2 regions of the Shewanella sp. SW24 genome follow, and region 2 is predicted to be linked to the other one. Evidence: riboswitches for the same ligand, from Rfam matches in the RefSeq annotation. Region 2 holds a riboswitch; the other holds the start of a gene.
The links. A riboswitch is a leader RNA that binds a small molecule or an ion and turns the genes downstream of it on or off. The one in region 2 is predicted to bind thiamine pyrophosphate.

Region 1: it holds a riboswitch for thiamine pyrophosphate, as region 2 does, so the genes downstream of both, thiC (phosphomethylpyrimidine synthase ThiC) here and L5M17_RS01235 (TonB-dependent receptor) in region 2, are expected to answer to the same signal.

The regions. Positions count from the first base shown of each region.
Region 1 is NZ_JAKKSH010000015.1:64,668-68,097, forward strand. It holds gene L5M17_RS13710 (hypothetical protein) at 1-1,004, shown strand, start outside; TPP riboswitch at 1,172-1,270, shown strand; gene thiC (phosphomethylpyrimidine synthase ThiC) at 1,472-3,430, shown strand, end outside.
Region 2 is NZ_JAKKSH010000001.1:266,887-270,316, reverse strand. It holds gene L5M17_RS01235 (TonB-dependent receptor) at 1-1,721, opposite strand, end outside; TPP riboswitch at 1,776-1,914, opposite strand; gene L5M17_RS01230 (Crp/Fnr family transcriptional regulator) at 2,112-2,792, shown strand; gene tsgA (MFS transporter TsgA) at 2,860-3,430, opposite strand, start outside.

The DNA.
Region 1 (3,430 bases), on a different contig from region 2:
AAACTAGTGCTCAGGGATTGGGGACGGGATCCGTTTTGCGTGCTCTTCAGCCGTATTTCAAAGGATTCAGTTTGTTATTTTTTGTGCTCTTAGTGCATGCGTGTTTATTTTTACTTATCTGCATTTTGTGGCGCCCGCAGTTAAATCCCTTTGGATTGAAGGAAATAGAAAGCCGTGGCCCTAAAGTGACAGCGATCAAGGCTTACTTTATTTATGCTCCCGCAGTAGAGAAAGCCGAAACCTCGGAGTCCAAAACTGAGATCAAGGCCGAGGATAAGACTGAAGCGACAAGTTCTGTTACGCCTACAATTGTTCCCACACCTCAAACTCAAGTGAAGCCTCTGCCAATACTTGAAAAGGTCATGCCTGAAACAATAGCACCCGAAAAGGCCGTCTCTGAAAAAGTAGAGTCGGAAAAAGTGAACCCAGATACGGTTAAACCGAACATCACTCAATCGAGCCAATCTCAATCAAAGAAAACTCAATCAAGTGCCCAAAGTGAAGTACAGCCCGCGGAAGTGACGGCAAAAAAACCAACTAATACGCTTGATACCACAGAAATGAAGCCGCAGCTTGGCGCTAAGAGTTCGCCCGCAGCAGAAGGTGAGAGCACAATAGCGACAAGCTCAAGCATGAGTTTATTCACTCAGCAATATTTTGAACGTCAGCGCGAGCAAGCGCTCGATGATCTCGTCATTGAACAGGCCGATAAGTTCACCCGGAAATCGAATATGAGTGAAATGAGCCCAGAGATGGAAGTGTTATTTGTCCCTAACGCCGATGATTTCGGTGGCACGACGAGTCTGGATTTACCCTTAGATCCAAATCGGATTGTGCGTAAAGGGGATATTTGTTATCGCGTGGTACAAGTCGGCACTCAAGTTAATCCTAACGCCGAAAATTTAGGTTTTCCCATTAACTGCAGTGGCAAAAAAATCAATCAAGCTATTAATGATGCCATTCAATCTCGATTAAACAAAATGATGCTCAAACCCCATAAATAGTGACTTTCTTTTATGATTTATTTTCATTCTAATTATGGATTTTTTAGTTTAATTTTATTTAATCAATTAAAAACAATTAATTATGAATCTTTATTTTGGATTGGTGGTTAAGGTTTTTAATTGCTTTTTTCCTTGTTTGTTGCTGCCACTTCTGTCTATACTGCGCACTCATCTTGTCGGAGTGCCTCTTGGCTGAGACCGTTTATTCGGGATCCGTTGAACCTGATCAGGTTAAAACCTGCGAAGGAAACAAGCGTAATAACACACATTAAATCGCTAAAATAGACGGCTTGAACACCTGTTTACTCAGCAGTGTTTTAAGCCTTAATGTTTAGATTTAATCGTTATTGAGCAGGGTAACTCAATTTTTGAAGCCAGTGTTGGCCACAAAAGTTGATTGCCATGTCCAGCTATCAACAACTCAATTCTCCAGACAAGCAACTCCATTTTTTAACGTGAGATTGCTTATGTCCAGTTCAAACCTAAACCCAGCTGTAGCTGCCAATGCGATAGAAATCACAGCACCAGAATCGACAATCCCTAATAAATCGACAGTGCCTAATAAATCGGCTGAGTCTAGTCAATCAATCGTGCCTAAGGCGCCGAGTCGCCGCGAAACCCGTGCGCAGTCCCAAGCCTTTATCGATACGTTAGCGCCACTGCAACATCCTAATTCACAAAAGATTTATCTCGAAGGTTCCAGTGCCGATATTCGCGTTGGCATGCGGCAAATTCTGCAGACTGACACATTTGTCGGCGGTACTGATGATGCGCCTATCATGGAAAAAAATCCGCCAATCCGCGTGTATGATTGCGCCGGACCTTATTCCGATCCTGAGGCCGACATCAATGTGCGTCTAGGCCTTGGTAAATTAAGACAAAACTGGATCCTAGCCCGCAACGACACAGAGCAATTATCCTGCGCGACCTCAGACTTTACCCAACAAAGACTCGCCGACGACGGTTTAGATCATCTGCGTTTTGAGGCAGGCTCGAGTGCCATTGTCCGCCCACGCAGAGCGCTGCAGGGCAAACGAGTCAGTCAATTACACTATGCCCGTCAAGGGATTATCACGCCAGAAATGGAATATGTGGCGATCCGCGAGAACATGGCACTTGCGCAAGTACAGGATGAAATCCTCAATCGTAAAGCCAAGGGCGAAGCCTTTGGTGCCTTAGTCGGCGAACCGATTACCGCCGAATTTGTCCGCGCCGAAGTTGCCCGTGGCCGCGCGATTATTCCGCTGAATATTAACCATCCCGAAGCCGAACCTATGATTATCGGGCGTAACTTTCTGGTGAAAGTGAACGCCAATATCGGTAACTCGGCGGTGACGTCTTCCATCGAGGAAGAAGTGGAAAAGCTCGTCTGGTCTACCCGTTGGGGCGCAGATACGGTAATGGATTTATCCACGGGTCGTTATATCCACGAAACCCGCGAGTGGATCATCCGCAACTCACCAGTGCCCATCGGCACAGTGCCGATTTATCAAGCGCTGGAGAAAGTGAACGGCGTGGCAGAGGATTTAACGTGGGAAGTGTTCCGCGATACCTTGATTGAACAAGCTGAGCAAGGTGTTGATTACTTTACTATTCATGCTGGTGTGCTGCTGCGTTATGTGCCGATGACGGCTAAACGTGTTACTGGGATCGTTTCTCGCGGCGGTTCAATTATGGCCAAATGGTGCCTGAGTCATCACAAGGAAAACTTCCTCTACAGCCATTTTTGTGAGATCTGTGAGCTTTGCGTCGCTTACGATGTATCCCTGTCTTTAGGTGATGGTATGCGTCCCGGATCGATTGCCGACGCTAATGATGCAGCCCAGTTTGCAGAGCTTGAAACCTTAGGTGAGCTAGTCAAAATCGCGTGGGAATACGACGTACAAACCATTATCGAAGGGCCGGGACATATCCCGATGCAGCTCATTAAAGAGAACATGGACAAGCAGTTAGTTCACTGCGACGAGGCGCCGTTTTACACGCTTGGCCCACAAATCACCGATATCGCACCTGGGTATGATCATTTCACCTCCGGCATAGGCGCGGCCATGATTGCTTGGTATGGCTGCGCTATGTTGTGTTACGTCACGCCAAAAGAACACTTAGGACTACCGAATAAACAAGATGTTAAGCAAGGTTTGATTGCCTATAAGATTGCCGCCCATGCTGCCGATGTGGCAAAAGGTCATTCGAGTGCGCAAATTCGTGATAATGCGCTGGCAAAGGCGCGGTTTGAATTCCGCTGGGAAGATCAATATAACTTAGGGCTCGATCCTGAAACCGCGCGTGCTTATCACGATGAATCTTTACCGCAGGAATCCGCTAAAGTCGCGCATTTTTGCTCTATGTGCGGCCCTAAATTTTGTTCGATGAAAATCACCCAAGATGTTCGCGCCTATGCCGCTGGCTTAGAGGCGGCACAAGCG
Region 2 (3,430 bases):
TTTTCAGTGAACAAGATAAAACGCTGTGGTTTATCGGGATCTTGCTGTGATGCAGCCACCTGTTGATCTTGCCTGTCCATATAGAACAGCGCCAAATTAGTATCGATAAGTCCCGCTAACCAATGGGATTTAAGGCCGATTTCATAGTTATAGAGCGTCTCAGTACTAAACTCTTTTTTATCGTTCAATTCGACGGGTAAAGTCATGTTGAAACCGCCCGCCTTGTAACCGCGTGCGACTCGGACATAAGCATTGTGCGAGTCGTTCAGCACTTTACTCACAGCAATATGACCGCCCCACATGGTTTCGCTCGGGTCGAAATTATCGTTATTCGTATCAGAGTAATGGCTGTTGCGGCGCTCTAAACGTAGCCCCACAGATAAAGCATAATTTGAGCCCAAATCCGTATCGAGCTGACCAAACAGTGCATAGTTTGTCGCCTCATACTCTGAGTCTAAGACTTCATCCGGCGAAGCATTGTATTCAGAATACAATTGGTTATCTTCTTTCAGATTCATGGCATACACACCAAGCAACCAATCAGTACTCTCTGCAAAAATACGGCCCTGCTCGGTAGAACTTAGGCGAAACTCTTGCGACGCGGTTTTACGCTGACCCGTTTTATCCCAAAAATAATCGTATTGACACGGCGCCAGATTGCCATTGTCATCATTGCATTGCTTAGAGGCCCAATATTCTGAGTTAGCCCAATCGCCATCGTAACTGTAATGGTGATCGGTATTGGCAAAAGAGGTTAACGAAGTTAATTCGAAGTTTTCTGCGCCAGAATAGGTCGCTTTAAAACCCGCGCCTGTGGTGCGTTGGCTATCAACACCCGGTTGATCCGATGTTGTCTGGGTTGGTGAATTGGTTAAACTCCACACATCATAGCCATTATCGAAATCGGCATGCAGCACAGTTAAATCAAACTGCAAATCATCAGTCGCATACCAGCGCAGCTTAGCGCGGCCGCTGAATTCATCGCGACCATTGGTATCATCACGGTCTAAATACAGATTATCGTGGTAACCATTTTGCTGATGTTGCTGCATTGACACACGATAAAGCAGCTTGCCAGAATCCGTTAATGGGCCAGAACTGAAACCGCTAAAAGTGCGCAAATCATCATCGCCTAACGACACTTCGCCGCCATGCTCAAACACATCAGTTGGATCGTTACTCTTCAGATAAATCAATCCCGCTAAGGCATTCGCGCCGTAACGCGTCCCCTGCGGTCCACGAAGCACTTCGACCTGCTGTAAATCGTACATGCTCGACACCATACCAATACCGGATAAATCGATATCATCTATGATGTAACCCACGGAAGAATTAGGTGCGCCTTGGTATTGTTCCTGCTCTCCTACACCGCGAATTTGAAAATATTTCGGCCGCGAGCTTCCACCTGACCAGTTAAAATTGGCGATAGAATTAAGCAGATCTTCAAAGTGTTGCGCACTTTCATCTTGAATTTTTTGACTGTCGATAACGGTAATGCTGGAGGGCATTTTTTCTAAGCTTGAACTGCGAAAATCCGCCGTCACCACTATGACTTCCATCTCAGTGCTGGGATCGGGTCTGTCAATAGCGTCGGTTTGTGCAAAAACAGGGGTGCTCAGCGCTGCGGCGATGGCTAACGCCAGCGGCGCTCGGGCTAAAAATAAGCTTGGCGATACGGTTGAAAATGGAGATTGATGGTTTGACGTTTTACGGTTTGACATAGGACCTCAAATATAATGTTTGAGATCCGGCAACGAATAAGCGATTCAGAAGTGTGCTGTTGATTGGCCCATTCCTACGCCGGTATTAGCCGGATCAGGTTCTAAGGGTTCGTCAGATGACATCTCAGTTTGCAGCCGTCAACGTTAAAATCAGAGTAACATTAATGCACAACAAACACCCCTTGGCGGCGCCTAGTATACATGACGGAAATAAAAAGTGGGCACTCTTATCTCTGCGATTCAATTAAATGTCGCGAAAACCACTGCCCTTCACTTCGTATGATGAAAATGTCTTTAGTATCAGCCTAAATCCTTTCGTCCATTTGACCGCCTATCATGATAATGCTATAGAAGGTCGCAATTTCGAACACAGTAAGAGGATCATAGTCGATGCAGCTAAAACCTTTATCGAAAGGACGTTATAGCCAGCGATGGGAGCAAGACTATCCACTTATTGAAGCGGTTGTACTTAGCTGTATCAGCGAAATAAAAATGCTCAAAAAAGGCGCTCACCTCATGACGCAGGGGGAAGCGATGGCATCACTTGTATTGGTGAAGCAAGGTCGAGTATCGCTCGGCCATACCGCGAGAAATGGTCGGTGTTTTCAATTAGGTACTATTGATTGTGATTCACAACTGTTTGGCGAAATGGAGTTCTTCACCCAGTACCACTGTCAACTAGACATTATTGCCAGTGAACCCTTAGAAATCATGTTGATTAGCGCTGAAAAACTGCAACATTGCCTCGGTCAACACCCTCAACTCGCGCTATTTTTCGCTAGTGCAATTGCGATTGACTACCAAGACACAGTGGATATTTTTACTCGGCGACTGCTCTATCCCATCAGTTATAACGTGGCATTTGATATTTACCATGAATACTTAAATGACTTGCCCGTAGATGGCTTTAGTAAACGTTATTTAGAGGCTGAACGATTTGGCACTACCGACCGAGTCTACCGTCGGGCACTACAAAATCTTGAGGAACGAGGCTTAATTGAGCGGAAAAAAGATGGCATTCGGATTTGTGATCTCAACGCACTCAAGAAATTTGTTGAAGCAGGTATATAACCGCTTTCAACATAACCCACACTCGACTTAATTTAACAACCGAGTGTGGGATGGATGCACAGGTAAATTAACTTACCGATGGCGAGTGTTGTTCCATAACCGGTTTCATCCGACTTGAAACGATCAATAGCATAAATATCGCTGCGTAAAGCAGAGGAATCACGTACATCACTGTTTGTAATCCGGTAATACGTTCAAAGAAAGAACTGATGGCTGGGCTAAACATCGCCCCTGCACTTCCACTAATAAGAATATATGACACATTTTTGCTACTGGCTTTTTTTACAAAAGACACGCCATAAGCAATAAATGCATTATAAAGAGCAGCACACACAAAACCGTAACCATAGGTTAAATAAGCTATCCAATTAAGATTATTGGTACTGACAATGGCTGCGGTGATCACCATAGCTAAAGCAATAATACCAACTAAGAAATGGTGAATTTTTACACGCGTCACAATCACAGTCGAAATTAATGCACCAATTAGCGCAGCGGACCAATACTGGGTAATAATATTACCGGCATCTTCAAACGGAATATCAAATTTTTGTTTTACAAATAAAGGTGCCCAAGTTAAAAAAGTATATAAAGCCAGCATTCCTAAAAATAAACCAATACCTCCACTAATAATGCCG